Regions from separate parts of the Bacillus sp. 41-22 genome, predicted to be linked through region 3. Evidence: predicted binding sites of a transcription regulator. Region 3 holds the regulator's gene; each other region holds the start of a gene.
What was found. The regulator LexA, encoded in region 3, represses DNA repair genes until DNA is damaged. The targets are predictions, from matches to a motif close to CGAACATATGTTCG.

Region 1 (3,217 bases), 540 kb from region 3:
ATGTAACATCTCTCCTTACTATGTGTGTGTTCTTGATTGTAGCAGTAGTAAATGAGAATAAACAGTCTATTTCGAACTTGATTTACATGATATAATTAAGTTAGGAAGAGATGATTTTTTATTTCTCCCCCTCTAATTCACTTCAATTACATCAACAAACTTAAACATCCTTTGATTATGAAAAGCATCGGTACAAGTAATCGTCTTATTTAATGGATTTATATCAGCTACTGTTATGTAATTTTTATATAGATAGCCCTCTTTATAATATGTAAGTAAAACCTCTTCTTCACCTAAATATGAAATTAACAGCTTATTTTCAATCCTTTCTTTTGCATCTTGCGTTAAAATTGGACGCGGGACTTTTGTTTGCTCCTGTATCATTTCTTTAATACAGACGAACTGTTCTGGCATACTAGCAAACGGTTGCCACTTTACCATTCCTCTTCCTTTTGGCATATTAGCATTCTTCACGATTTGTGCCCTCCTAATAATGTGTTTCTATATCTTGCTGTTGCGACGCTTGTGTAGGAAATGCCACGTAAAATACTGTTCTTACCAAATCGTGTTCGAATTTCGTCCATCACCTTCGTTAATCTCATTTCTTTTTCTCTTTGTATAATGTTATCGAAAAGCGAAATTTGCTCTTCTCCTTCATGTATTAAATTTGTTAAGGAAAGACTTATCGATTGAATCGGCTCCCCTGTATGCCGCTCGTATAAAAAATATGTACAAACATTAAAAATATCCATCGTTAAATTTGTTGCTCTATTTAACGTATGTGCTTTTTTTATTCCTCCTCCGTATTCCCTACTATACCCAACTGAAAAATGAATCGTTTGCGCGTATTTCTTTTCTCGTCTCAATCTGTAACAAACTTCTTCTACATGCTCTAATAAAATAACGGTGAACTCTTCTATCAAATAATCACGAAATAATATTTGGCTTTTCGCTATAGATGTTGTTGCTGGAACATATTTCTCTGCTATTCTGCTAAAATCAATCCCGTTACTATGCAAGTGTAATTCTTCTCCTATTACACCAAACGATTGTTTTAAATACTTCAATGGATACTGTGCTAAATCCCCAATCGTATGTATACATTTTCGATTTAATTTCATTTCCGTTTTATACGATATACCCCAAAATTTACTGAGTGGTCTAATACTCCATAACTTCTCGGGTATATCGTCATACGTCCAATACGCTATTCCATCTTTATTCTTTTTCGCTTCCACATCCATCGCTACTTTACTCAATAATAAATTCGGCCCAATACCAATCGTACTTTCAATCCGTGTACGTTCATATATTTCTCGCTTGAACTTTAATGCAAACTCGCACGGATTACTCGCAAACAAATGAATACTTGCAGTCATATCCATAAAAAACTCATCGATACTATATTGATGAAAATCTTCCGGCGCAACATACTGTAAAGCTAAGCCTGTTATGTAAGTTGAACACTTCATATACGTATGCATAATCGGATTCACAATAATAATATCTGGCCGCTTCGGTATTTCGTACAACCGTGCCATTTTCTTAATTCCTAACGCTTTTAATGGCGGTGTTGCCGCTAATACGATTGATCCACTACGGTTTACATCTCCTACGACAGCCAATTTTGTATATCGTGGATCAAGTCCTTTTTTAATACATGATACGCTCGCATAAAAGCTACGTAAATCTACACAAAGAATAATGCGATTTGGTAAAAGAGAATAATCATACAAGGTTATCACTCCTAACAAAAGAACATCCGTTCTTATTATATACGAACTAACGTTCTTTTTAAAGGTATTTTCATGAAAATTTTGGTTAAAATAACCTTACTTTAAAAATTTTTTTAAGAAAAACTTAAGAAATTCCCCGCTATATTCATAAGAAGTTTTTTCTATACTGAAAAACGTAAATACGTAAAAGGAGAAACAATCATGAAGAAGTTTGTACTTTACATAATAGGAATAGGCCTCCCTATATACTTACTACCTTTCATATTACGCGGAGATTTAGACAGATTTAATCCGATTGCTGAAGAAAAAAATGTATACGCTATTACGGAGGAATATGGCGTTCCAGATTACCATCATAAAGGAAGAGCTATGTACTCGCTAAAAGGTGTTGATGAATTAAGGAATGAGCAGGAATATAAAGTAGGAACGAACACTCCTAATGATTTTATAAGAAAAACTTACTTAAAAATTCATGTGAAAGGTAAGTATGTCTATTCCTACGACATTATTTCTGAAAAGGACATTCCGGAGAAAATAAGGGGCCAATTGGAGATAGCAAATAAATAAAAGAGCCAATTCGTACGAGTTGGCTCTTTATTATCTCTCCTACCTACCGTTAGGCTATCTTCCTACACATGCTTGAGATGGGAGAATCCTTTCGGTAAATTTATTACATTCGCTATCATTGTTTTAATAACCATTCTTCAATTACTTTCACTGTTTCATCTCGTTGTGCTTTTGACGTAATTAAGCTCGCATTATCACCTTTTTGCTCACCATACATGCCAAAATGAGCATGGTTTCCGCCTTTTATCATGTGCATAGCTGTATTCTTTGACATTAACTTTTTATTGTTCTCTATTTTTTCTACAGTTGCTAAAGCATCTACTTCCCCATAAATTGATAACATTGGAATCGATTTAGTAGAGAAATCATCTGCAGGATACGAACCTAAGAAAATGATCCCGTCTACCTTGTCTTCATGTTGAAAGGCATACTTAGAAATCATAGCTCCTCCCATTGAATGCCCCGCAACATACCATTTTTGAACTTCAGGATACTGTTCAATTACACTGTCTACTGCATTGATTCCAAGTATCGCTAAATTTAATGGTAACTTAGGCATTACTACAACATGCCCCTCTTTTGCAAGAGCTTTTCCTAAGTAACTATAAGCCTCAGCTTCTACTTTAGCTCCTTGATAAAAAATAACCCCTATTTTAGCATCTTTCTCTCCAAATACTATATTACCTTCATCTTTTTTATCATCTACTAACGACAAAGCCTCTTTCGTTGGTTTATAAGTAAACTGAGACCAAGTCAAAAACGTAATACTTCCTATAAGTAAAATACCTAGTAAAGAGTAAAGAACAATTTTCATCCACTTCTTCACATATATGCCCTCCCTAAGATGTGTATATTTTATACTTTAAATGATTATTTATATAATTGTCGAATAATCTTAACTAATAAATTTAGAA
Region 2 (3,217 bases), 770 kb from region 3:
ATTTGTGTAATTTCCATCGCAATCGTTCCGTCACTGCGAACTTGTGCGAAGTCACGTACACGTCGTAATAAACGATTCGCAATACGAGGTGTACCACGGGCACGTCTTGCAATTTCTAATGCAGCTAACGAATCTATTTCAACTTCAAACACTTCTGCTGTGCGTTCTACAATCGCAGAAAGCTGATCTACTGTATAGTACTCTAATCGTGAAAGTACACCGAAACGGTCACGAAGTGGTGCTGATAATGCACCTGCACGCGTCGTTGCCCCAACTAGCGTAAATGGAGGTAAATCTAGGCGTACAGAGCGAGCTGATGGTCCTTTCCCAATAACGATATCAAGGCAAAAGTCTTCCATCGCTGGGTATAGCACTTCTTCAATAGATCTATGCAAACGATGAATTTCATCAATAAATAATACATCTCCTGGCTGAAGCGCTGTTAATACAGCTGCTAAATCTCCTGGTCTTTCAATTGCGGGACCTGACGTCGTTCGAATGTTAACACCCATTTCATTGGCAATAATATTCGCAAGCGTCGTTTTACCAAGTCCAGGTGGGCCATATAAAAGTACGTGATCTAACGTTTCTTCACGCATTTTCGCCGCTTCAATAAACACTTCTAAATTATGTTTCGCTTTATCTTGGCCAATGTACTGACGGAGCGTCTGTGGCCGTAATGAATACTCTAAATCCGCATCTTCGTATCCAGATTCCCCTGAAAGGAGACGTTCGTCCATTATACTCACCTCTTACCATTTAGTAAAAGACTAAGTGCCTTTTTAATATATTGATCCGTCGTTAGTGATTCTTTTAATAACTCTGGTACAACGCGAGAGACTTCTCGTTCTGCATAGCCAAGTGCACGCAGTGCTTCCAGTGCTTCATCAAGTTCAACTGATGAACCTTTCTTCGTATCAAAACTTTCAGTATCTGAGAACAAATCAACAAACGCATCTGGTACAACATCTGCTAGTTTTCCTTTTAAATCTAAAATCATTTGGCGCGCTGTTTTCTTTCCGACGCCTGGGAACTTCACTAAGAACTTCTCATCTTCATGTTCAATCGCTTGAACGACCTGTCCGGTTTGACCAGAAGCTAAAATTGCAAGAGCACCTTTTGGTCCAATCCCCGATACACCTAACAATTTTGTAAATAATAAACGCTCTTCACGTGTTTTAAAACCGTAAAGTGCCATAATATCTTCTCTCACATAATGATATGTATAGACACGGATTTCTTGCTTACTTCTTTGAAATACATACGGATTTGGTGTGAAAATTTGATAACCAATTCCATTATGGTCAATTACGACATATTCCGGTCCTACATACTCCACGTAACCTGTAACATATTCAAACAAAATACGATCTCTCCCTCTCAAATCATGTATTCCATTTTAACATATTTAACAATAGAAAAGCGAGACTGCCCCAACAAATGTTCCCCGTTTACAATTTCCGTTTTTTTCTATTGACATAAATACAAAAAGAACATTACTATACAGGAGTCAATAATGATTATCAATATTAATTAAAGGGGTTACATCAGGATGAAACAAAAGCTATTTATTTTATTTACTATCATGCTAGTTGTTCTTTCTATCGTTGGCTGTTCTTCTCAAAAAGAAGAAGAAAAAACAAAAGAACAACCGAAAACAAAAGTTGTAAAACATGCTAAAGGGGAAGCAACAATTCCAGCTAATCCAAAGAGAATTGTTGATTTATCTGGATCAACAGAGGAATTATTAATCCTTGGACATAAACCTGTTGGCACAGCAAACACATATAAAGATAAAATCCAAAATCATTTAACTGAAAAGTTAGACGGAGTAAAAGCAGTTGGCTGGTATTGGGCACCTAAAGTTGATTTAGAGGCTGTTACTGCTTTAAAACCAGACTTAATTATTTTAAACAATCGTCAATTGAAAATTTATGATCAACTAGAAAAAGTGGCACCGACAGTTGTTCTGGAAACAAATCTAGAAGACTGGCGCGGTAAGTTTAAAGAAGTAGGTAAACTATTTGACGAAGAAAAGAAAGCAGACAAATGGATTGCAGATTACGATAAAAAAGCAGACTCTTTATCTAAAAAAATTAAAGAGAAAACAAAAGATGAGAACTTTATGTTCGTTGCAGTTACACCACAAAACTTCCGTGTATACGGTAGCTTCGGATACGGTGACATCATCTTTAACGACTTAAAGCTTCCAGCAACAAAAGGTACAGATTTAAAACAAACGATGGCACAAGTATCACTAGAAGGTCTTGTTGCATTCCAGCCTGATCAAATGTTTATTGTAAACTTCGGCGGAGAAGCTGATAAAGTGTACGAAGACTATAAAAACAGTGCGGTTTGGAAAGATAATAAAGCAGTAAAAAACAATCACGTATATGAAGTATCGAATGAAGCCTTCAATACGAAAGCATTCAATCCAATCGGAAAAGATATGCTAATTGATGAAATCGCAAAAGAGATTTTAGCTAAGAATAAATAAAAAAAGCAGCTCACCCTGAGCTGCTTTTTTTATTATTTTGCACTGCGTATTGCTTCATTTTTTCGATTGTCTTCACGAATCCTTCTTTTGACTTAATACGAATACCACGCTTTAGTTTTGCTCGCTCATAACTCTCAAGCTTTTTCATATCAATTTGAAAGAAGGAATGGATCGCGTTATCACTTTTCGGTACCCCTTTAAAAATTTGCAATATCCCTTCCTCTGAAACACCAAAATAACCGCTCGTTTTCAGTAAAGGAGAAATATCATCAACTTTCCTTTGTAATACGATTTGCACATCATCACGATCAACAAGTTGCCATTCTTTATATTGCTGCAAAAACTTTTCTAAATCCGCTACTTTTTCTGTCAGTATTTCCTCGCTTACTTCTCCATCAACATACATACGCTCTAATAAAATTGTAACTTCAGGTACTTTTTCTGTTATTTCTGCCCTCACATCGGATCCATAAGCTAAGCAAAACATCACAACGAAAGCTTGCACTGCAATTAGCATCCATTTCATTTCCGTTCACCTCTTCTAGGCAAAATCATACTTTCATTTGTAGCTTTTCCGGAAATGGGGGTTTTATCCATATAAACAATAGCATTAAATTTCTAAGGAAAATAAAGTGAAACTTTAATCAGTGGGGGGTTTTGTTTATCCCCCCACTGATTATTAGTTGAACCAATCGGGCTTTTACGGGCAGTTGATCTCCC
Region 3 (3,217 bases):
AAGATTATGTGTACGCTATGTAGTCTGGAACTTCAAAATGATAAAAGGGGAGTAGATGATGAAAAAGATATTATTAGTAGCTATCGCTTGTATCATTATTGGAGTAATAGGGATTTCACAAACATATGAAAAAGCAGTACAAACTGCAGAGAAAGGAGATAAAGAGGACGTAATTAAAAACGAAACGCTAAAAAATGTAGAAGTTAAGTTAGATGCTGGAGATATTGTTGTCCAAAAATCTCCTGATTCCTCTTTTTATGTAAAGCAAAAAGGAGACGTAAGTAAACAGGAGATTCGTATTGCTGAAGATGGTGATACATTAAAAATCATAGGGGAAATAGAAAAAGGTGTTTCATTTGATTTTTCATTTTACAATTTCGGATTTCAAACGCCTACATTGACTATATTAGTACCTGAACGTTCTTATCAAGAGATAAAAGTAAATTCATCCGCTGGACAAATAGAAATAAGTAATGTGAAAAGTGACCGCGTAAGTGTTGAAACACTCGCCGGAGAAGTGGATTTGAAACATGTAACAGCAAAGAGTGTGGAGGGGTCTACAAAAGCTGGTGAGGTGAATTTTAAAAAAGTCATAGGGAAAGTAACAGCAAAAACGGCTAGTGGGGATATAGATATTATTGATCATGATTCTAAATATGATTTAGAGGTAAGTTCAACTGCTGGAGATGTAGATATTACTTTATTGGAAAAACCACAAGATGCAGTTATAACTGGGCAAACTGCTGCTGGAGACGTGACAATTTTTAATGAAGACAATAAAAATATAACGATTGGTAATGGTAGTAAAAAGATTAGCGGTAAAACCGCTGCTGGAGATGTTACTATTGAAACGCGTTAATAATTAATGAAACGCATTCTTTTGAATGAACGGAAATCTATCAAAATATAAAAAGAAGATAATTACCTATATAAATAAGGGAATTATCTTCTTTTTATTATTTTTAATGTAAATCACGATATACGCCAATTACTTTTCCAATAACTGACACTTGTTTTAAAATAATAGGTTCTAGTGAAGAGTTTTCCGGTTGTAGACGGAAATGATCTTTTTCTTTATAGAAACGTTTAACAGTTGCTTCGTTATCTTCTGTTAAAGCAACTACAATTTCACCGTTGTATGCAGACTGTTGTTGGCGAACAACAACTAAATCACCATCAAAGATACCGGCTTCAATCATGCTATCTCCAGAAATGCGTAACATAAACACTTGATCTGCTCCAGCAACGATACTAGCTGGAAGTGGGAAGTGATCTTCTACACTTTCGACTGCTGTAATCGGTAAACCGGCAGTAACTTTTCCGATGATTGGAACTTGAATAACAGATTGTGTTTCCGTTCGGTTGTCACCTAAAATTTCAATTGCGCGTGGTTTTGTTGGATCGCGTCGAATATATCCCTTTTCTTCTAGTCGTGATAAATGTCCGTGCACTGTAGAACTAGAAGCAAGGCCGACTGCTTGACCGATTTCACGTACGGAAGGTGGATATCCTTTTTCTTGTACTTTTAGCTTAATAAAGTCGAGAATGTCTTGCTGGCGTTTCGTTAACTTTTCCATGTTTTCTAACACCTCGTTTTCTTTCATTTTTCTTATTATTAAGTATAACATGCGAAAAAACATTCTACAAACATAAGTTCGAACGAAAGGCAAATTTATGATACACTATAAGGAAAATATAGTGAGAAAGAAGGGTTCAAAATGAATGCAATTATTTATGCACGTGTGAGCACAACAAAAGAAGAACAGGAAACATCATTATTGCGTCAAAAAGATGAATTATTGCATTTAGCTGAGCGCTATCAAATGGATGTTACAAAGGTAATTGAGGAGCAGGCTAGCGGTTATACAATTGAACGTGATGGCATATTAGAAGTGCTAGATACAATTCGAGATGAACAAGTTGATGTACTACTTATACAAGATGAAACGCGTCTTGGTAGAGGAAATGCAAAGATTGCATTAATGCATTGTTTACATAAAGAGGGGATAAAAGTTTATACACACACACATAGTGGTGAATTACAGCTTTCAGATTCTGATTCGATGGTGCTAAATATAATTGGGATCGTTGAAGAGTATCAAAGAAAGATCCACAATTTAAAAATTAAACGTGGCATGCAAAGAGCAGTGGAGAAAGGATTTCGTCCAGAAAATAATTTGAAAAATCGTCATTTAAGCGTAGGACGTGAGAAAAAAGAAGTGCCAATTGAGGAAATTGTACGTTTGCGCCGGAATGAATTAACTTTTGAAGAAATTGCAGCAACACTTCGTGGTTTTGGTCATGATGTTTCAAAAGCAACTGTACATCGAAGGTATGTAGAATATACAAAGCAATTGCTTGATAAAGAGGACTAACTATTGTATGATAATAATCAGTTTTGAGTAGAAGGGGGATTCGAGATGCCAAGTCAAGAACTCATTGAACGCATTAACTTCTTAGCGAAAAAAGCAAAAGCTGAAGGCTTAACTGAAGAAGAACAACGTGAGCGCCAATCGCTTCGTGAACAATATTTAAAAGGATTTCGTCAAAATATGTTAAACGAATTAAAAGGAATTAAAGTCGTTAACGAAGAAGGCACGGACGTTACACCGGCGAAATTAAAAGCTTTAAAAAAGCAGGATAATGCAAAATTAAATTAAAAGATGGGCATAGCCCATCTTTTTTTATTTGTTAAAATTGTTATTTAATAACTTTCCAGTTTTCATTTTTCGTTGCTTCTATCCTTTTATGCTTCAATATATAGTTAGCGATAAGTTCAGACATATCTGTTGGTATGTCTTTTACTACTGGTTTATTTTGAAACATAAAGAAGTTCCCGCCACCGCTTGCACGATAATTATTCATAACAACGTCATATTCTTCATTCATATTAAGAGGAGCGCCTTTATACTGCAAAGACTCTACTCTCTCTCCAATTGGTTTTGAAATGTTTAATACATACGAAATCCCTTCCCACATATCGTAATTATAGTGTTGTGGTTTTGGTTCTATATAGGTAGGGTTTACGATGATGGTTCCATCTGCTTTTAATGTGAAATAAGAAGCAGAGAGTTCGAGAGCATTTTTTATATCCGCTCCGGTTATTCTAATTACTTTTAATGTATTTGGATAAATATAATTAGAAACGATGTCACGCATTGTTACATGTTTAGGGAAACCTGGAGATGTATTATGAAACAAACTTGTACAAGAAATT
Region 4 (3,217 bases), 1.3 Mb from region 3:
ATCTATTGAAAGAAGCAGATATTAAAGTAACAGATAAAGAATTTAAAGATACATTTAAATTCTTAGATGAGAAATAAGGTTTAGAAGAAAAACAGAGATTTAGCATAATGCTATATTTCTGTTTTTTTGTTTTCAATAGAAAAGGGAACTCATATAGAGTTCCCTTTTCGCGTTAGTGTGTGAGTTATAAATAGATAGTAAGACAATACAATATTACATTTAAATATTAAGAATTACAATAGGAAAATTTGGATGTAGATAAAAGGAATAAGCAATTAAATTCGTAAAATATTGAAATGATAATGTTTTAGTTAATTAATTTTGTTAAATATAAACTAAATATATTTTCGTGGAGAGTGAATTGAGGACATAATTTAAAGAATGGTACATATCATATTTATTGGAGTATAAATTAACTTTATAGGAAGTGACATGTTGAACATTTAGTACAAAAGGATGTTCTTAATGATGATAAGAATTATTTATCCCGCTATTTGTGGGAGTCTTACTGCTCGTAAAAGCCCGATTGGTGAAGGCTAATAATCAGTGGGTGATGGACAAAACCCCCACTGATTATTAGCCTTCACTTTATTAAAATAGGATGAATATTTTTATATTTACTAGATTATTAAATTAATTTGGGGGAGAATATATGAAAGTTATTTTTAAGAGAGAAGGCGGAGGGAAAATTTTTGAATCATCTAATGAAAATATAAGCGTTCTATTAGCTGTATTAAAAGAAACAAAAGGGATAAAGATTGGGATGGTTGAGTATGAAGTATTAGAATATAAACTGGAATATTATCGGAATCCGAAAAAAACAGAAACAGAAAGAGAATTACATATTATAATGCAACCCAAGCATATTCAATAAAGAAAGTGAAAAATTGATGAGTGTGAATCTTACTGCCTACAAATAGCAGGATAAATGGTAGTAATTGTCGATATGTATGAAACTTATGAGGAATGAATTGTTTTACATCATAAGTTTCTAAAGCTTTGTGAGTTCGTTCATAATAAAAGTGTATGCTTTTGTTGAAGGATGGTTAATGAGATATAGCTGAAATTTGTATTCCAGAAAGAACGTTAGTTAGGATAGAAAAGTAAAATTAGAAATATAATTAGTTCAATAAAAGCGACTTCACATTAGGTGGAGTCGCTTTTATTGTTGCTACACGTATTCTATGATGCGATAGGAAGTGCAAAGAAATTTGATTAATAAAAGGGAGTAATAAATGAGTATGAATAAACTTCATATATTAAAGTTGCATTTTGTTTGAAAAATTTACATGTTGCACTTCCGTAAGAACGTTCGTTCGTGTATAATTAGAACGAATGTTCTTTCGAAGTGGAGATTTCTACAAATTCATAAATAGTTTTGAATTGGAAAGCTACGCTACATATAAATAAGAGATGGATAAAGAATGAAGCGATAAGGCTTCTAACCGCAAGGACTGCGGAGATAGCCTAATAAAGTAGAGTTCGATAGAACTCTTTATTTAGGAATCCCCCACTTCTAAACGAAGTGAAAGTGGGGTAGTTCAAGAATGGATAGATATAGAAAATTGAGGAGTAAAGAAAATGAATTATGTAAAGATACAGGAAAAAGGAAGAGAGTGGGTTCCGTTTACAGTAATGTCGGAACAATTATTAAGTATGAAAAAAATTATTGGAGAGAAATTAAAAGTCCAAAGACCGCTAATAACAAATGAAGCGAAAGACAGCATTTCAGACAAATTATTAACTTCATTATTGTCTGAAGAAGAGATGTTAGTGACATATTTTGAAGAAGGATACATACTTACGAGTTATATGACAGTGGTTCATATAAATCCAATTCAACAAATTGTAAAATGTACAGATGCATTTTATAAAACATATATATTTTCTGCAATGGACATAATTGATGTAACCTAAAAGAAGCTGAATTTTGAAGTTTAGCTTCTTTAATTTATCTAGCTATTTACGGACAGGCAGATTCACACCTCAAAATTCGGCTGTGAGTCAGGCTACCTGTTAAAACCTAATTTTTTGAAGAGGTGAAGAACTAAATGAAAAAGCAGCTAGCTGCAAGCTAGCTGCTTAGCCCCAGGGAAAGGGAGAAAAAGATTGGCACTCAAAAAATCAATGATAGCTGTGTATCAGCCTGAGTATAGTATAGACAAATTTTAAAATGTTATACAAAAATGATTACAGATCTGGTTAGGCCGTACCAACTTGGTTTTGATCTGCTAGATCAGAATCAAATGTATTAGTCGCGCTAACCCCACTAAAAGTGTTCACTACGAAACCAACGTTAGATGCGCCAGAGCCGTTATAAGCTTTCGTATTCTCTTTTGGAGAAACATTGTAGAAATCACCTAAGTTGAAAGATCCGTTACTATTTTGTACAACTAAATTCCCAACAACTGAGGGCATAATTTTCACCTACTTTATAAGTAATTGTTTGCATTACTATATGAAGGTATAGTCTAATTGGTTCATTTGACAAATATTCCGGAATAGAAAAATGTTTGAAGCTTTGTTTAATCAATCGAGCAAAAAGTATGTTAAAATTAATGAAGAGCTGAATTTTAAAAAGAATAAATTTGAATAATTAATATATATGGAATTAAAGGAGGCAAAATGTAATGGATAATGTTATAAAAACAGTGGATTTAACAGATGCAGAATCAAGTAAACTTGTTGCTTATATTTATAGTAATGATGTCACATTGATCGAAAAAGCATTTTGTCCTAATGAAATAAAATTAAAGTTTAATGAAATAGCAATTTTATCGGCAATTAAAACCGCATATATTACGAAAGTATCTATAAGGAAAGAACTTGAAGCAATTTTTCACGATACAGGCGTTTTATTAGTAAAGCAAAATGTTGAAAGGAATAGTATTCAATCTATAACAATGCATTTTGAGCAATTTAAAAAGTTGCAAAATGAGATTGAGAATTTAAATAAAAGTATGTTATAAGACTAGGTGGAAATTTATTGATAGAGGTGGGCTCTGTTAAGTTGAAAAAGTGGATTGAAAAGTATTTGGATAAATCGAACCGTAAACATAAATATACTTTCATTAAGGTGTAACCTATATTTATCGATGTGAGAAATGTAGGGAATAGAAGATACAATTTAAAAATAATAACGATACAAACAAAAAGAGTAACTATGATGGTTACTCTTTTTGTTTGTAATATGTAATATCAAAAATACTTCTAAAGT

Region 1: the regulator LexA is predicted to act here: its motif matches at 1,779-1,792, upstream of LCF45_RS15125 (Y-family DNA polymerase).
Region 2: the regulator LexA is predicted to act here: its motif matches at 1,434-1,447, upstream of ruvA (Holliday junction DNA helicase RuvA).
Region 4: the regulator LexA is predicted to act here: its motif matches at 1,333-1,346, upstream of LCF45_RS11270 (YolD-like family protein).

Annotation. Positions count from the first base shown of each region.
Region 1 covers NZ_CP084035.1:2,950,853-2,954,069, forward strand. The annotation lists gene ppsA (phosphoenolpyruvate synthase) at 1-2, opposite strand, end outside; gene LCF45_RS15120 (YolD-like family protein) at 133-474, opposite strand; gene LCF45_RS15125 (Y-family DNA polymerase) at 471-1,736, opposite strand; gene LCF45_RS15130 (YxeA family protein) at 1,938-2,303, shown strand; gene LCF45_RS15135 (alpha/beta hydrolase) at 2,419-3,129, opposite strand.
Region 2 covers NZ_CP084035.1:4,260,021-4,263,237, forward strand. The annotation lists gene ruvB (Holliday junction branch migration DNA helicase RuvB) at 1-740, opposite strand, end outside; gene ruvA (Holliday junction DNA helicase RuvA) at 746-1,363, opposite strand; gene LCF45_RS21840 (iron-hydroxamate ABC transporter substrate-binding protein) at 1,553-2,497, shown strand; gene LCF45_RS21845 (BofC C-terminal domain-containing protein) at 2,508-3,023, opposite strand.
Region 3 covers NZ_CP084035.1:3,490,922-3,494,138, reverse strand. The annotation lists gene LCF45_RS17795 (DUF1700 domain-containing protein) at 1-55, shown strand, start outside; gene LCF45_RS17790 (DUF4097 family beta strand repeat-containing protein) at 56-859, shown strand; gene lexA (transcriptional repressor LexA) at 963-1,577, opposite strand; gene LCF45_RS17780 (YneB family resolvase-like protein) at 1,719-2,375, shown strand; gene LCF45_RS17775 (DUF896 domain-containing protein) at 2,421-2,660, shown strand; gene LCF45_RS17770 (bifunctional metallophosphatase/5'-nucleotidase) at 2,701-3,217, opposite strand, start outside.
Region 4 covers NZ_CP084035.1:2,194,082-2,197,298, forward strand. The annotation lists gene LCF45_RS11260 (peptidylprolyl isomerase PrsA) at 1-77, shown strand, start outside; gene LCF45_RS11265 (hypothetical protein) at 653-874, shown strand; gene LCF45_RS11270 (YolD-like family protein) at 1,582-1,917, shown strand; gene gerPF (spore germination protein GerPF) at 2,203-2,418, opposite strand; gene LCF45_RS11280 (hypothetical protein) at 2,631-2,969, shown strand.